Regions from separate parts of the Arthrobacter sp. UYCu511 genome, predicted to be linked through region 1. Evidence: riboswitches for the same ligand, from Rfam matches in the RefSeq annotation. Region 1 holds a riboswitch; each other region holds the start of a gene.
The links. Region 1 has a riboswitch for S-adenosylmethionine ahead of ABIB48_RS04305 (OsmC family protein). Riboswitches for the same ligand answer to the same signal wherever they lie in the genome.

Region 1 (5,443 bases):
TGGGGCCGGTGATGCCTATGCGTTCTCCAGCGTTCACCTGTGCAGTCACCGGCCCCAGGGTGAAGCTGCCCTGGCGCACCACCGCAGCGTTAAGCGTAGAGACCACGGTGCTTGAGCGGGGTGCTGCGCCAATGCTGAATTGGAGGGCCCACTCCTTGCGTGGCTCCTCAACCTCGTCCAGGCGGGCGATCCGGGACTCCATCTGGCGCACCTTCTGCGCCTGCTTCTCACTGGATTCACTGGCGGCCTTGCGCCGAATCTTGTCATTGTCGGGGGCTTTTTTCATGGCGTTGCGTACACCCTGCGAGCTCCACTCGCGCTGGACTCGGGCGCGCCCCACGAGGTCCGCCTTCTTGTCCGCGAACTCGTCATAGGCTTCGCGGGCGTGGCGCTTTGCAATGGCACGTTCTTCCAAGAAGGAGTCGTAACCGCCGTCATACACGGCCACCTTGTTCTGCGCCTGGTCCAGCTCCACTACGGAGGTGATGGTGCGGGCCAGGAACTCGCGGTCATGCGAGACGAGGACCACGCCGCCGCGCAGACCCCTGACGAACTCTTCCAGCCGGGCCAGTCCCGCCAGGTCCAGATCATTGGTGGGTTCATCCAGAAGTACTATGTCGAAGCGGCTCAGCAGGAGCGCGGCCAACGCCACGCGGGCGGCCTGCCCGCCGGAGAGCCCTGTCATGGGGGTGCTGGGAGTGAGGTCCAAGCCGAGCTCGGCCAGGGTGGCCGGGATGCGTTCATCCACGTCTGCGGCACCGCAGGCGAGCCAGTGGTCCAGGGCTGCGGCGTAGCGGTCATCGTCGGCGCAGTTGCCGGAGCCTAGTGCTTCTGCGGATGATTCCATCTCCTCCGTGGCCTGGGTGCAACCGGTGCGCCGGCCAATGTAGGCGGCGATGCTTTCGCCCTCGATCCGCTCATGTTCCTGCGGCAGCCAGCCGACGAAGGCGTCTTGTGGGGCAGTGCTGACGGTGCCGCCCTGCGGGGTGGTGGCGCCCGCGAGGAGAGCCAAAAGTGTTGACTTGCCGGCACCATTGGCACCCACCACGCCTATGACGTCGCCCGGGGCCACAGTGAAGGAGAGGTTACTGAAAAGGGTGCGGTGTGCGTGGCCTCCGGAAAGGTCCTTCGCGACAAGTGTTGCGCTCATGCATCCATCTTAAGTCGCTTCCTTGCGCCGCCCGGACGTTTTTGTGCTGCCGGGGTCCCGGCGCACCCGCTCCCACCCGTCCCCGCCTTCAACCGCGCCTCCATTGTGCATCTCCCATCGGTCCGTGAGAAAAGGTCGTTTAGAACTGAGTTAAGCGACTTTTTCTCACGGACCGATTCGGGGAAGCCGCCGAAATGTTGCCGTGTGTGACGGCAAGGTTGCTTGAGGCCCTCTGTCAGGGCAATCTAGTGGACAGAATCAAGAGTTCCAGTCAGAGGCCCTGGCCGACTGGACGGCAACCCTCGCAACCATAGTGGGGTGCCCCAGGTGAGGATTCGACGCCGCCGGCAGCTGCCGCGGGCGTAAGTATGGCGCGGTGCCTGGCACTTGCGTTCCCCTGAATGGAGACATCATGACTGAGACCACTGTAACTATTGACGACGCAGCACAGCGATCGGCGCGCCTTGGCGAAGCCGGCGCAGCCTGGGCCAAGCGCATCGGAGCCAGTCCGGACAATGCGAAGCTCACGTACACAGCCGCCGGCGTGGGGGTTGGCTCGGTGGCCACGCGCATCAGCGCCGGCAAACACCAATTCCTCGTCGACGAACCTGCCGCACTTGCTGGGGACGATGCCGCAGCCAGTCCCGTGGAATTCGCACTCGGTGCCGTCATCGCCTGCCAAGTTGTGGTGTACCGCCTCTACGCGGAGCAACTGGGTATCCAGCTCGATGACATCACCATCAAGGCCGAAGGTGATCTGGACGTCCGTGGCTTGTTCGGGATCGATGAGTCAATCCGTCCCGGCTTCAGCGACATCCGCCTAGCCGTAAGCATCACGGGACCTGAATCGCAGGAACGCTACGAAGAGCTCGGCCGCATTGTTGAAGCACGCTGCCCTGTCCAAGACCTGTTAAGCCACACCACGCCTGTCAGCGCAGTCGTCACGAAGGCTTAGACATCACTAAATCCTGAGCAGCGTCAACGCCGAGGACGCCGCACCGCATGTGTTCGAGGATGAAGCCTAACGATTCGACACGGTGGTGCGGCGCAGGCAAGTAGCCCACAACACTCAAGCTGTAGTTTCTTCGGCGACTGCTTGGATGCCGAGAGCCAGCCAGTTCGCACGTGTGGCCAGTGCTGCGCCGTCGGCGTCGCCCGCAGTGGCAAGTTTGATGATGTCCGCATGCGCACTGACCGAATGCTGCGCATCGTGGGAACTGAACCGTTGACGCTCCACTCTCCGCAACAGTGGCATGGCCTGGTCCAGCATGGTTGGCACCATGTCATTTCCGCACGCACCAACGAGAACGGCATGGAACTGGTCATCGGCAGCCAAGGCGGCATCGGCGTCGTTCTTCTTGATGGCGGCGGCAAAGCGCACGTTGGCAGCGGTCATGGTGGCAAGGTCCTGCTCGCTCAGCAGGGGAACTGCCAGCCGCGCCGCCAGCTCGTGCATGGCCGCGACTACCTGCTGCGCATTCACGGTGGAGGCGGCATCAAGCGGGGCGACGATGGTGGCCCGGCCCGGCTGGGCAATAATCAGCCCGGCCCGCTCAAGCCGGAGCAGAGCCTCCCGGATAGGGGTTCGACTCACGCCCAACCATGCCTCTAGCTCCGGATCCCGCAGGCGCTCGCCCGGAGCGAAGGTGCCATTGACGATGGCGTCGCGGATGGAATCGTACACGTCATTACGAAGCAGGGAGCGCTTGTGAATTCCCTGGGGCGGAGGAGTCGGCATGCAACATAGGATATATCGTCCCAGGTGGAGTTTGGCCGCAGCCCCGTCCACGAGTTGGCGCGTCTGAGCAAACATCCCGGCGGCGCGAGGATTTGGGCCAAACGTGAGGATGTCAACAGTGGTCTGGCTTTTGGTGGCAATAAGACCCGCAAACTCGACTACATTGTTCCGGACACCATTGCCCAAGGAGCTGACACGCTCGTCTCCATCAGCGGATATCAGTCGAATCACACCCGTCAGGTGGCGGCAGTGGCTGCAAGCCGGGTGTGAAAGCCCGTCTCGTGCAGGAAAACTGGGTGGACTGACCGGACCCGCTATCCAACCGGGTAGGCAATATTGAGCTTTCGCGCATCATGGGTGCCGACGTCCACCTCGATGCAGCTGGGTTCGACATTGGCATCCGTAGCAGCTGGGAACAAGCCATCAAGGACGTCGAAGATGCCAGGGCAAGCCCTATCCCATCCCGGCAGGCGCCTCCGAACATCACTTGGGCGGGCTGGGCTTTGCTAACTGGGCCTATGAAGTGGAGCAGCAGGAGAAGGAACTAGGTGTCTTCTTCGACACGATTGTGCTCTGCACCGTTACCGCCTCCACCCACGCAGGCATGATCGCTGGATTTGCGGGACAAGACAGGCCGCGGCGCGTCATCGGCATTGACGCCTCAGCCACCATTGAAAAGACTCGCGCTCAGGTGGCCCGGATCGCCCGTCACACAGCTGAGCTGATGGACTTGGACAGGAAGATCCGTGACGACGAGACCACTGTCTTGCAAGGCTGGGCCGGCAACCACTCTGGCATCCCTGTGGAATCCACGCCCGAGGCCATAAAACTCACCGGATCCCTTGAAAGCATGATCATCGACCCTGTGTATGAAGGAAAATCCATGGCTGGGTTGATTGACCTTGTCCGCAGCAAGGACATTCCTTCCAGCAGCAACGTCCTCTACGCGCATTCGGGCGGACAGCTGGCGTTGAATGCCTACAGCGGACTGTTTCGCTAAAGAACATTAGCGGACAGGGTCAGGATTCCTCAGCGCTCGGGGCTTCCCGTTCAGAGCCAGGGGCTTCCGGCCCTGGAATCGGAGCGCCTCTGGCAGGCTCTGCCTCCGCGGCGAGGGCGGTGGCCTGTGCCAGCTCAAAGCGGGCTAGCTTAGTCTGGTAGTGCAGCTGCCGCCTGGCCTCCATGGTCAGCTCCACCCAGTACGCTGCCTCACGGGCGCCGTCGAAAATGGCGATCAGGCCGTGGGGTACGCGTTTTTTGGGCCGGGCGGAGAGCTTGAATTCGAGAGGGGACATGTGGGCGGACTGGGGCTTGCGGAAAATGAGGAACAGGGCTGGTCCCAGCCAAATGAAGTAGCTGAGCAAGGCCAGTAACACCTTGTTGTTCTGCCATGCGGCCACAACAAGCGGGCTGACCACTGCCAACGCCACCACCACCAGCAGTACTGAGGCGTACGCCAGCCCCACGCCTGGGCGCGGATTGCTGCGGTACAAGGACACTGCCAGAGCGGATAGTGCAGCGCTCACAACTACCAGCAGGGTCAGTGCCAGTGCCGAGAGCAGGACCCGCACGGGCGTGAGCTCACTGTGCCAGAACAACGAAACCAAGGTGATGAGTAGCCCGGCAAGGCTCACCAGGCCACCAGCCCGGTGATCTTGCGCCCATCCACCCGGATCCGGTTGTGTGTGGAAATGCCCCACATCCGTTCCCACCGCTGAATGCGCAGCCGCATGGAGGTGGTCAGGTGGAACTCATCAATATCTCGTTGTACTGCCGTGTCACGCTGGCGGACCACGGAGAAAATAACCAGCATCAACGAGAGCATGCCAAGGAAGAACTCAGGCCCGGAATCAGGGGCAGAGGGCAGGAAGAAGACGTTGTGCAACGCCATCCACATGGTTGCGGCGGCGGCAATGCCAACCAATAGCGTCAGGAGCTCCAGTAGCTCCTCCAGTGCCATAACCTGGGATTCATTGGCCATACCCAAGGGGCTACGGCCGCTAAAGACCAAAGCAACCAGCGTGGTTGCCGTGGCGCCAAGGATCCACCCAAGGGCATCAATGCTAAATTCAAAGGTCCCCGGACTGGTGAAAGGTGCCAGCAACCGCTCGAGGAGACGTCCCCACACCATGTTGAGATCGCCAAACGAGGCAATGCGCCCCTTGTCAAGGGGGTGATGGATTTGCAGGATCATTAAACACAGGAGCAAGCCTAAGAACAGCAACGTAAGAATTTGCCGTCGCTGGCTGCGTTTCTCCCGGTGAAACTCGGAAACGGCGCGAATATGGCGTTCCTGAGGTGCGTGAATTGTCATCTCCGATCATGGACCCTGTCCCGTGATGCTATCGGAGGGCAGTGCGGCCCGGCACAAAATACCGGAGGCTCCACAAGCTGCAAGATTTCACTTGGTCCATGACTCCTGTGTGCACTAGGGTCAATAACTGTGAGGTAGAGAACACAGACACGCAGATCGCACCGCCCGCAGCAAGCTGCCGCGGCGTGCTGGATCGCGTCTTCGTAGCCCACCAACCCCTGAATTCGATAGAAGGCCGCAG
Region 2 (5,443 bases), 150 kb from region 1:
CGCCAGCTGTGACTTGCTGTGCTCGGGTGAGGTGCTGCGGCTATGCTGAGCATAATTTGAACTTCCCGAAGTGAGGATGTAGCGCCATGAGCAGCTCAAACAATCCAACCGTCAGCATGGACGTTTTTGCCTTAGATCCGCAAAAAATCACGGAGAAGGCAGTAAAGGGTTTGCGCCTAGCCTTTGCCATTAGCGGCGTTGCGGCCTTGGTTCTCGGTATTATCCTGCTGTTGTGGCCCACCAAGACTCTGGCTGTGGTGGCCGTAATCTTAGGCATCAACTTCCTCATCACTGGTGGTATCAAGGTAGCTGTTGGCATCTTTAGCCACAGCCTTTCCGCCGGGATGCGGATCCTGGATGTTCTCTTGGGCCTGTTCGTGATGGTTGCCGGCATCATCGCCCTGCGTAACTCGGCCGCGACGGGCGAGCTCCTGCTGGTATTCACCGTCATCATGATCGGCATCGGCTGGATTATTGAAGGCATCATCGCCATGGCCGAAGCCGGCAAGGGCCCCACCCGCACCTGGGCCATCGTGTTCGGCGCCATCAGCGTGGTAGCCGGCATCACGGTGCTCGCTGTTCCCGTCTGGACCGCACAATGGCTGTTGCTGATAACAGCCATCATGCTGATCATCTTGGGTGTGGTGGGCCTGGTCCGTGCCTTCACCTTCGGCAAGTCCCTCACACGCTAGTACGACTGCGAGGGACCCAGACCGAGGCACGAGGGCAGGGAGCGGGTGGGGATAAGATCTCAGTCATGACAACTCTGGTTTTCTTGGACCCCGCCCACCCGGCCGGCCGCGTTGCAGACGCCACCGTTCCCAACATTCTGGTTACGGATCAGGGGCTCACCCGCGGTGACGGGATCTTTGAATCCATGCTCGCTATTGATGGGGAGCCACGCAAAATCCGGGCTCATTTAGATCGCCTTGCCGTCTCGGCCAGCACCATGGACCTACTCATCCCTGACGCCGGGGTGTGGCAGGCGGCAATTACGACGGCGCTCACAGCTTATGCTGCCGGGGCACCAGAGGATTCCGCAGACCACGGTGCAAGCAACGAATCTCGCCAGTGCGTGGTTCGCCTTATCGCTACCCGAGGCCCCGAGGGCGCCAACTCCCCCACAGCGTGGGTCACGGTCAGCCCGGTGTCCGCCTCGTTGGCTGCCCAGCGGGAGAAGGGCTTGGCCGTGCTCTTGTTGGAGCGTGGCTATGACAGCGATATTGCAGCCCGTGCCCCTTGGCTTTTGATGGGCGCCAAAACACTCTCCTACGCCGTGAACATGGCCGCACTTCGGCACGCACACCACCAGGGCGCGGATGACGTGATCTTCACCAGCGGTGACGGGCTCGTGTTGGAAGGGCCCACATCGTCAGTTCTTCTAGCACACGTTAGTGACGATTCCGGCGTACCGCTCAAGCGGCTCATCACCCCGCATTTGGACACCGGGATACTGCCCGGCACCACGCAGGGCGCACTGTTCGCAGCTGCGCAGGAAGCCGGGTGGGAGCTGGGTTACGGTCCACTAACACCTGCCGATCTGCTGGATGCCGACGCCGTGTGGCTCATTTCCAGCCTGCGGCTACTGGCGCCCGTGACCACCATTGACGGGAAGGAAATCGGCACGGCCGCCATCCGAGCCGAGCTTACGGCGGAACTATCGGCGCTCCTGGCCACCACGTTGTAAACACATCAGTTCGACTGACCGCTGGGCACAGGCCTAACAAGCGGGCGGAGCTTGTTGCCCAGAAGAATCAGCACCGCGCTGGCGATCAGGAAGGCTACCGCGATCCCCACACAACTGAGCAGCACGGCGCCGTAGCCCCCGTTGCCGGGGTTCAAGAAGGGATAGGCGTACCAGTCCGTGGCGGCGCCCCGAATCAGGGAATAGGCCAAATATGCCAGCGGAAACAGCACTGCAACACCCAACCGGGTCAGCGGGATGGGCCGGCGCGGCGGTTGGATCAACCAATCCGCGACAACCGCAATGGGCATGATGTAGTGCAGCCAGGTATTGATCCAGGGCAGGAGCGCGCCGAGATCCACCTCGCGCAACAGGGCGGTGAACACGATCCCCACCAGGGCCATGCACACCACCGATACGCACCGCAGAACCTGCCAAGCCGGGCCCAGCTCCTTCCCGCGCCAGGTCAGTACTGACTCCGTGAGCAGGACGGCGGCGGCAAGAATATTGGACAGGTTCGTGAAGTAGCTGAAGAAGTTCAACACGTTGAAACCGTGGCTCAGGTGAATGCCAAATTGGATGCCCACTGCCACAAGAGTGAACGCGCCGAAGAGAAACCGTAGTGCCGCCAACAATCGCCGAGTTGTCATGGGTTTCATCATGTCATGGACGCGGCAGAGATATCAGGTCCGTCCCGCCACCATGTGAACGGATATCTGGGTGTCGCCGTCATGTTTGTGCACACTGGCAGGTTCTTCACCGGACCCGGCACGTGGTGTGCTACTTTCAAGGTGAGTAATGAGTGCCAGCGTTAAGCCCTGACTTGCTGGCCGGCAACCCTCTTTCCGGCGGGGTGCCTCAGGTGACTACTCGGCAAACCAGCTACCTAGGCTGGCGTTTGCAAGCGTGAACTTTCCTTGTGGTGCGGGCTCAAGAGCGGACATTTACAACCAACTCTTCGTCAACTGCCACCAGCTCCCGTTTGCAACGCGCAGCCATTTGCAATGAGGAGAGAACCATGACCGCGGACGAATCCCCCCTGGCCTACCGGCTCATCACCGGCCCTGATGACCGCTCTTTTTGCGAGCGCATTTCCACCGCCCTTGCCGACGGCTATGTGCTGCACGGCGGCCCCGCCCTCACCTACAACGGCACCAGCGTCATTTGCGCGCAGGCCGTGATTCTTCCGCAGGCCGTGGCCAGCAGCGATGCCGCCGTCGCCACTGCCGTGGATGATCTCGACGCCGAACTTGAGTTTGATGGCGAGGGCATCGCATGAGCTACGCGGGAGATGTGAGCCCGGGCGCAGCCTGGGAAGCTGTAGCCGCGGGGGCAACACTCGTGGATGTACGGACAGCGGGCGAATGGGCACACATTGGCGTCCCCGACACCTCAACGCTGAAATCAGAACCGGTTTTTATCCAGTGGAATCTCGCCGCGGGCGCCCGCAACCCTGATTTTCTGGCAGAGCTGGCGGCAGCAGTACCCCCGGAAAAGCAGCTGATAGTGCTGTGCCGCTCCGGTGCCCGCTCTATTGCCGCCGCCGAAGCAGCCACAGCCGCCGGGTACACCGCCTACAACGTACTTGAAGGCTTTGAAGGAGAAACTGATCCCTACGGAGATCGGATTCTCAACGGCTGGAAGAACCGCAACCTCCCCTGGCGCTAAGGAAATATCATTGAGCAACTTTAATGAGCACGCAGCCACTTGGGGGCAGGACACCCAGGCGGTACGCGGCGGGCTTGACCGCAGCAATTTTCAAGAAACCTCCGAAGCCCTCTTTTTGAACTCCGGATTTGTCTACGAATCGGCGGAAGCTGCCGAGCAGGCGTTCACGGGCGAGGTGGACCGCTTCGTGTATTCGCGCTACGGCAACCCGAGCGTGGCAACCTTCCAGGAACGGCTGCGGCTGTTGGAAGGAAAAGAGGCGTGCTTTGCGACGGCGTCGGGCATGTCAGCCGTATTCACCGCCTTGGGTGCCTTATTAGCAGCCGGGGACCGAGTGGTGGCAGCACGGTCCCTGTTCGGCTCCTGCTTTGTGATTCTGAATGAGCTGCTGCCGCGGTGGGGTGTGGAGACCGTATTTGTTGACGGGCCGGAACTGGATCAGTGGCGCGAGGCCTTATCGGTGCCCACCACGGCCGTTTTCTTCGAGTCACCGTCGAACCCCATGCAGGAAATCATTGACGTGGCAGCTGTGTGCGATCTAGCTCATACCGCTGGCGCGCAGGTGGTGGCCGACAACGTCTTCGCAACTCCCTTGTTGCAGCGTTGCGGCGATTTCGGCGCGGACATCATCGTCTATTCGGGCACCAAGCACATTGATGGCCAGGGCCGGGTGTTGGGTGGCGCAATCCTCGGCACCAAGGAGTTCATCGAAGGGCCCGTCAAGAACCTGATGCGCCACACGGGCCCGGCGCTCTCCGCGTTCAACGCATGGGTGCTCACCAAGGGCCTGGAAACCATGAATCTGCGGGTTACACACTCGTGCAGCAATGCCTTGGCACTCGGAGAATTCCTTGAAGCCCAACCGCAGGTGGCACGCGTGCTGTACCCGCATCTGCCGTCCCACCCGCAGTATGATTTGGCCAAAAAGCAAATGAAGGCCGGAGGCACGGTGCTGACATTTGAGCTGGCTCAGCCAGTGTCGGGTACTCGCAAGGATGCCGCGTTTGCGCTGCTGAACGCGCTGTCCGTGATCGATATTTCCAATAACTTAGGGGATGCGAAGTCTCTCATCACTCATCCGGCCACAACCACGCACCGTGCCATGGGGCCCGAGGGGCGCGCCGCGATCGGTCTCAGCGACGGGTTCTTGCGCCTGTCGGTGGGATTGGAGGATGTGGATGATTTGAAGCTGGATCTCGCGGTGGCCCTGGCGGCCATTTAGGCTGGCCAAAACAGCAGTGGCAAGGCCGCTGGCGTTTGTACTCAGTCTTGGAAGTACTCGATCTCGGCGCCAATGGTGTTCAACCGCTCGGCCAGATCTTCGTAGCCGCGCTCAATCACATATATGTTGCGCAATTCAGAAGTGCCCTTGGCGGCGAGCATGGCCAGCAGGATGCAGGCGGCCGGACGCAGTGCCGGCGGGCAGCCAATCTCGGCGGCACGCCACGCAACGGGGCCCTTGATGTCAATGCGGTGCGGATCCAACAGGCGGACGCCGGCGCCGAGGCGGTTCAGTTCCGTCAGGTAGATGGCCCGGTTCTCGTAAACCCAATCGTGGATGAGCGTGGTGCCCTCGGCGCAGGAGGCAATCACGGCGAAGAACGGCAGGTTGTCAATGTTCAGGCCCGGGAATGGCATGGGATGGATCTTATCCGGGGCAGCCTTTAGCTCGGACGGCAAAGTGGTGATATCCACGAGCCGTGTCTTGCCGTTGCGGGCCATATATTCAGCCGATTTAAGGTAACAAAAACCCATCTGCTCGAGGACCTTCAGCTCAATTTCCATGAACTCGATCGGCACGCGGCGGACCGTGACCTTGGACTTGGTCACGATGCCGGCGGTGATTAGGCTCATGGCCTCGATGGGGTCCTCTGATGGGGCGTACTCAATGTCAACGTCAATCACTGACTTGCCCTTGATGGTCAGCGTGGTGGAACCAACACCGTCCACCGAGATGCCCAGACCCTGCAAGTAGAAGCAGAGGTCCTGGACCATGTAATTGGGGCTGGCATTGCGGATGACAGTGGTTCCGCTACGCAGTGCCGCAGCCATGATGGCATTTTCCGTGACAGTGTCCCCACGCTCGGTCAG
Region 3 (5,443 bases), on a different contig from region 1:
ACTGGACCAGCATGGCCATGACATTGGCTGTGACCAAAACCCACACGAGCAGGTAGCCGTATTTGGCGCCGGAGGTCAGGTTAGCGGCCACGTTGCCGGGATCAACGTAGGCAATGGCCGCGACAAAGGCCGGGCCCAGCAGCAGCATCATGCCACCGCGAGGCCTGCGCAGTGTTGCCCTCTTGGCAGTGTCGAGCAAGGTCTCGCCTTTCGATGATCCTAAGTAGTTTATTTAGGTATACCGAAATTCTAAAACGTGGCAGGGGTGGTTGTCGAGCCGGGAATGACTTATAGAAACTTTACGGGTGGCCCGGGCCGCAGCTAGCGTTTTTGCGCCCGCCATGTTTGGGAGCTGTACGGTAGCTCAATGCTTTCACCAGGCGCGTGTTCCAGATGCTCATACAAGTACCACTGCAGATTGGTGATGACCTTGTCCCTGACCTGGTCTGTTGCCCTGAGGTAATAGCTGCGTGACTTTGCCAGATCGATGATCTCCTCAGCCGTGCGCTGCTGGGACCAACGGGTGGTGTGAGGCTGGGCAGGGAAGAATTCCGGACCAATCTGAGGGCTGAAATCTGCCTTGTGCACATCCCCTGCGTGCATGATCCGGGCCAAGCGGTGAACCCAGGGGAGTCCGACGTCCAGCTGGTTCCAAATCAGGCCCAAGGTTCCCCCCGGACGCAGTACGCGGGCAATCTCGGTACTTGCCGCGAGAGGATCCACCCAGTGCCAAGCCTGGGCCACCACGGCCAAGTCCATGGATTCATCCGGTAGGAGCAACTTTTCGGCGGTACCCACAACAGTGGTGACCTGGGGCAGCTCCGCGTCAAGTTGCGCCAGCATGTCCGCTGAGGGGTCCACCGCCGTCATCGAGAAGTTGTGGAGGGCCAACAGCTGCGTGTATTTGCCCGTGCCTGCACCAATGTCCACCACATCTTGGACGCTCCCGGCAGTTTCCAGCAGCCACGTCAAGGAATCCTCAGGGTAACCCGGGCGCACCAAATGATAATGCCCCCCGCCTTCCAAAAACGCGGCGGCCATGTGTTTGCGCCGCGCCGCATCAAAGACCGGTCCGCCGGTGCCTGCCATGGTGCTCCTGAAAGTTGTGCCGGTCAATGCCGTTCAACTTTACCCCCAGGTGCTCCCCGCCCCGCACTTCCGGACGCTACTGCGTCTGCAAAATATGCCCGAATCTAACCGAGCGCTGGTATGTAGGGTGGGTTAGTCGATGCTGCAGGGGGCTGCCCCTGCTGTCCCTGGCGTGTTCGGGGCCCAGCTGGGGTACTCCCGGTTGTCATTGGCGGGGACCCAGCGGCCGGAATCCACCACGTAGTCCCAGCCCAAGCCCTTCTGCAACAACGTTTGGATTCCGGCCACCAAGCGCTGAGCGTCCTCCAGCTGTGAGCCCACACCAAAGCTTGCGCGTAGGGAACCCGCGGGCAGGCCCAAGCGGTTAAGCAGCGGGTGTGCGCAAAACTTTCCGTCACGCACGCCCACGCCGTGCTCGGCGGAGAGGTATGCGGCCACCAACCCGGCGTCGTACCCGGTGACCGAGAAGTTGACCACCCCAATGCTGCCGCAGTCCGGGTACGTGTCCGCGTCGCTAAAGAGCGAGTGGACAGTGACGCCCTCTAGCTCGTTGAGGCCGGCCACCAAGTGGGCGCGCAATTGCTGCTCGTGCTGGTGCCAGTCATCGGCATTCAGCGCAGCCAGCACAGAGGTGGCCTTGGCCAAGGTGGCGGCACCCAAAACGTTGGGAGTGCCGCCCTCGTGGCGGGCCGGTCCGGTGGTCCAGCTGATGGATTCAAGCCGGACGTCCTTCACGGCTCCGCCACCGGCAAGGTGAGGGTGACCGGCGTCGAGCCAGTCAGGGCGGCCCACTAAAACCCCGGCGCCGAAAGGGGCGTAAAGCTTGTGGCCCGAGAACGCCAAGTAGTCAATGCCGGTGGCAGTCAGATCGATCCGGCGGTGCGGCGCCAGTTGGGCGGCATCGAGAACAATCCGGGCGCCATAGCGGTGCGCCAGGGCGGTCAATTCGGCCACGGGCAGCACCTCCCCTGTCACGTTGGAGGCTCCGGTAACGGCCACGAGCAGCACGTTTCCTGCCCGCAGCGCCGTCTCAACACGGTCTAAGGTAGCGGCGATAGAGTCAGCGCCAACAACTGAACGGTGCGGCAGGGCCTGCCAAGGCAGCAGATTCGCATGGTGTTCAATGTCCAGGTAGAGCACCTCGCCGTGAACGTTGGAACGGCCCTCGGTGAAGCCCCTCTGTTGCAAAATCGATTCCACACAACCCGCCAACAAGTTCAGCGAATCTGTGGTGTTACGGGTGAAAATGACCGTGTCATCAGGCCGGGCGCCCACAAAACCGGCAACAATCTTGCGAGCATTTTCATAGACGGAGGTGCTGACCTGCGAGGCGAATCCAGCGCCACGGTGCACGCTCGCGTAGAACGGCAGCACCTCATTCAGGTGCGCTGCCACGTCCTTGATGGCCGGGGCAGACGCTGCATAGTCCAGGTTGGCGTAACGCACATGCCCGCCGTGAATCAGGGGGGCCGCCAGATCCTGGCCTACCACGGGCAGGAGCGGTGAATCGATGAGTTGTGTTGCATCCAAAACGGCAGAGCTCATGAGAAATTCCTTCGACACCAAAGGACCTTTTGGGGGTGCCAAGAAGTCCGCGCTTGCCAGAACCGAACAGGTTTGGCCAGGTCGTCACCCGGGGCACCCCACCGCGAAAGGAGGGTTGCCGGCCAGCAAACCGGGGTTTAGCGCTGGCACTCGTGACCTATGCCCAAAAGAGTAGCCCAAGATTTCTGCCGGTGCATCTATTACGTTTCATTTCGCACACCCTGGGTGAGTGCCGCGGATGGTGAAACAAAGAACGACGGCGGGAGGCCGCCGTCGTTCTTAACTCACTTGTACTTTATTATTTTATGCGTTCAACGGGTCAGCCCAACAAGTCATCCCAATTGGGGTTCAGGCGTTGTAAAACTTCCGTGTGGAGGATGGAATTGGTGGCCAGGGCGTTGCCGCCGAAGGGGCCGTCGGCTCCCTCGAGCGAGGTGAAACGGCCGCCGGCTTCCTGCACAATGGGGACCAGTGCAGCCATGTCATAGAGGTTCAGTTCCGGCTCACAGGCAATGTCAACACTGCCCTCAGCCACCATGCAATACGACCAGAAATCGCCATAGGCCCGGGTGCGCCAGACATCGTCGGTCAGGGAGATGAACTCATCACGGTTGCCACGTTCGGCCCAGCCCGTGAGCGAAGAGTATGAGAGTGAAGCATCTTTGAGCTCGGCCACATTAGAGACTCGGATGCGGGTGGCGGCGGCGAGTGACTTGCCCATGTATGCGCCCGTTCCTTGGGCCGCCCACCAACGCTTGCCCAGCGCAGGGGCACTAACAAGGCCGACTACGGGGACGCCGTCGTCAATTAGAGAGATCAGGGTGGCCCAGACCGGCACACCACGGACAAAGTTCTTGGTCCCGTCAATGGGATCGATAACCCAGCGCCGCGAACCGTGGCCACTGCTGCCGAACTCCTCACCCAGGACTGCGTCGCGGGGGCGGACCCGGGAGAGCTGGCTGCGGATGGACTCTTCTGCGGCCTTGTCGGCGTCGGTGACAGGGCTCAGATCCGGCTTGGTCTCGACGGCCAAATCCAAGGCCTTGAAACGGGACATGGTCAGGGAGTCAACACTGTCAGCAAGGACATGGGCCAGGCGGAGATCGTCGTTGTACGTCTGGGGTGCGAAGGTCATGGGTTCACGCTATCGCGGTTTAGGCCCAACACCCGTCAGGACGCCGCTGGGCCTGAGCACCATTTGTCCGCCAACGGTGCGCCACTCTTGAAGTGGAGCACCATTGACGGGTCAACCGTGCGCGGCACCAGGGCCGCGCTAGTCCGTGCTGCCAAGTTCCTTTTCTGCGGCACGGCCTTCGGTACGGTCGCTGGTGCCCAGCAGGCGCCGCAGCGAGGCAAGCCGTGCCGGCCCCGATGCGCCCGCGTGCCCGGCGGCAACGTAGGTATCCACACAGCAATTGACGGCGGCGCTGTCATGTTTGCAGCCGCGCTCACAATCCTCCGTGCCCGGTTGCAGATCCGGGAAGGCCGCAATAATGCGGTCGGGGTCCACATGGGCCAGACCAAAGGAGCGGATGCCGGGGGTGTCAATGATCCAAGAACCGGGCACTGCATCTTGCAATTTCAGCGCCAACGCCGAGGAAGAGGTGTGACGGCCGCGGCCTGTGACGGCATTGACGCCGCCTGTGGCCCGCTGCGAACCTGTCAAGGCGTTAACCATGGTGGACTTGCCAACGCCTGAGTGCCCCACCAGGACGCTGACCTTCCCATCGAGGTATCCGTGCAATTGTTCCACGGCGCCACCGGATAGGAGCGCGGAGTGGCCGTCGTCGCTGCGTGCGTCGATGCCAAAGACGCCGTCCGCGGCAGTGCGGCTGATGATGACCGTCATGTCCAGGTGCTCGTAGTTGGCCAGCAACTCTGAAGGGTCCTTGATGTCTGTTTTGGTGATCAGCAGCAACGGCGCAATTCCGGAGTCATAAGCGGCCACCAGGGCCCGGTCGATGAAGCCAGTGCGCGGTTCCGGATTTGCCGCGGCCACCACAATGACCAGCTGGTCTGCGTTGGCCACCACCACCCGCTCCACAGGATCGGTGTCATCGGCACTGCGGCGCAGCAGCGTGCGGCGTTCCTCGATCCGGACAAGCCGGGACAAGGTGTCAGGCTTGCCGGTGGTATCTCCCACGAGAGAGACAAAGTCCCCGGCCACCACGGGATTGCGCCGCAGTTCCCTGGCACGGGCCGCGATCAGGACACGTTGGCTGGGCAGGTCCTCATCCACAATGGCCGTGTACCGGCCCCGATCCACCGTGATAATCCGGCCAATGACGGCATCTTCATGGGCGGGCCGGTCCTTGGTGCGCGGACGGCTGCCCTTCTTATTGGCTCGGACGCGGACATCGGATTCGTCCCAGTTGCTGTAATCCCGTGCCATACCCTAAACCCCGGCTTCAACCGCCGCAGTGCTACCGGTGCCAGCGGACGGTTCGGCGGTTTGGGCCACCATATCCGCCCACATGGCAGGGAAACCAGGCATAGTTTTGGCCGTAGTGCCAATGTTTTCAACCTCGACGCCGGGCACGGCCAAGCCGATGATGGCGCCAGCCGTGGCCATCCGGTGATCGTGGTAACTGTGGAAGACGCCGGCGCGCAGCGGTGCCGGGGTAATGATCAGGCCGTCCTCGGTTTCCACAGCATCCCCGCCCAAGGCGTTGATCTCGGCAACCAGAGCGGCCAGCCGGTCCGTCTCATGCCCACGCAGGTGTGAGATCCCGCGAAGGCGCGATGGCGTTGACGCCAACGCGCAGATGGCTGCCGTGGATGGGGCCAGCTCTGATGTGTCAGAAATGTC

Region 2: linked by a shared signal. The riboswitch ahead of ABIB48_RS04955 (DUF1737 domain-containing protein) and the one ahead of ABIB48_RS04305 (OsmC family protein) in region 1 are both predicted to bind S-adenosylmethionine.
Region 3: linked by a shared signal. The riboswitch ahead of ABIB48_RS10015 (aminotransferase class V-fold PLP-dependent enzyme) and the one ahead of ABIB48_RS04305 (OsmC family protein) in region 1 are both predicted to bind S-adenosylmethionine.

What each region holds. Positions count from the first base shown of each region.
Region 1 is NZ_JBEPPB010000002.1:214,774-220,216, reverse strand. It holds gene ABIB48_RS04310 (ABC-F family ATP-binding cassette domain-containing protein) at 1-1,150, opposite strand, end outside; SAM riboswitch class IV at 1,407-1,525, shown strand; gene ABIB48_RS04305 (OsmC family protein) at 1,563-2,105, shown strand; gene ABIB48_RS04300 (GntR family transcriptional regulator) at 2,220-2,888, opposite strand; partial or broken gene ABIB48_RS04295 (1-aminocyclopropane-1-carboxylate deaminase) at 2,901-3,888, shown strand; gene ABIB48_RS04290 (hypothetical protein) at 3,908-4,522, opposite strand; gene ABIB48_RS04285 (hypothetical protein) at 4,519-5,202, opposite strand; gene ABIB48_RS04280 (ABC transporter ATP-binding protein) at 5,443-5,443, shown strand, end outside.
Region 2 is NZ_JBEPPB010000002.1:363,443-368,885, forward strand. It holds gene ABIB48_RS04940 (HdeD family acid-resistance protein) at 87-692, shown strand; gene ABIB48_RS04945 (aminodeoxychorismate lyase) at 758-1,687, shown strand; gene ABIB48_RS04950 (Pr6Pr family membrane protein) at 1,693-2,334, opposite strand; SAM riboswitch class IV at 2,479-2,597, shown strand; gene ABIB48_RS04955 (DUF1737 domain-containing protein) at 2,703-2,963, shown strand; gene ABIB48_RS04960 (rhodanese-like domain-containing protein) at 2,960-3,352, shown strand; gene ABIB48_RS04965 (O-succinylhomoserine sulfhydrylase) at 3,363-4,574, shown strand; gene ABIB48_RS04970 (UDP-N-acetylglucosamine 1-carboxyvinyltransferase) at 4,616-5,443, opposite strand, start outside.
Region 3 is NZ_JBEPPB010000006.1:30,312-35,754, forward strand. It holds gene ABIB48_RS10005 (Nramp family divalent metal transporter) at 1-199, opposite strand, end outside; gene ABIB48_RS10010 (class I SAM-dependent methyltransferase) at 322-1,089, opposite strand; gene ABIB48_RS10015 (aminotransferase class V-fold PLP-dependent enzyme) at 1,222-2,634, opposite strand; SAM riboswitch class IV at 2,679-2,792, opposite strand; gene hisN (histidinol-phosphatase) at 2,954-3,769, opposite strand; gene rsgA (ribosome small subunit-dependent GTPase A) at 3,908-5,026, opposite strand; gene aroA (3-phosphoshikimate 1-carboxyvinyltransferase) at 5,030-5,443, opposite strand, start outside.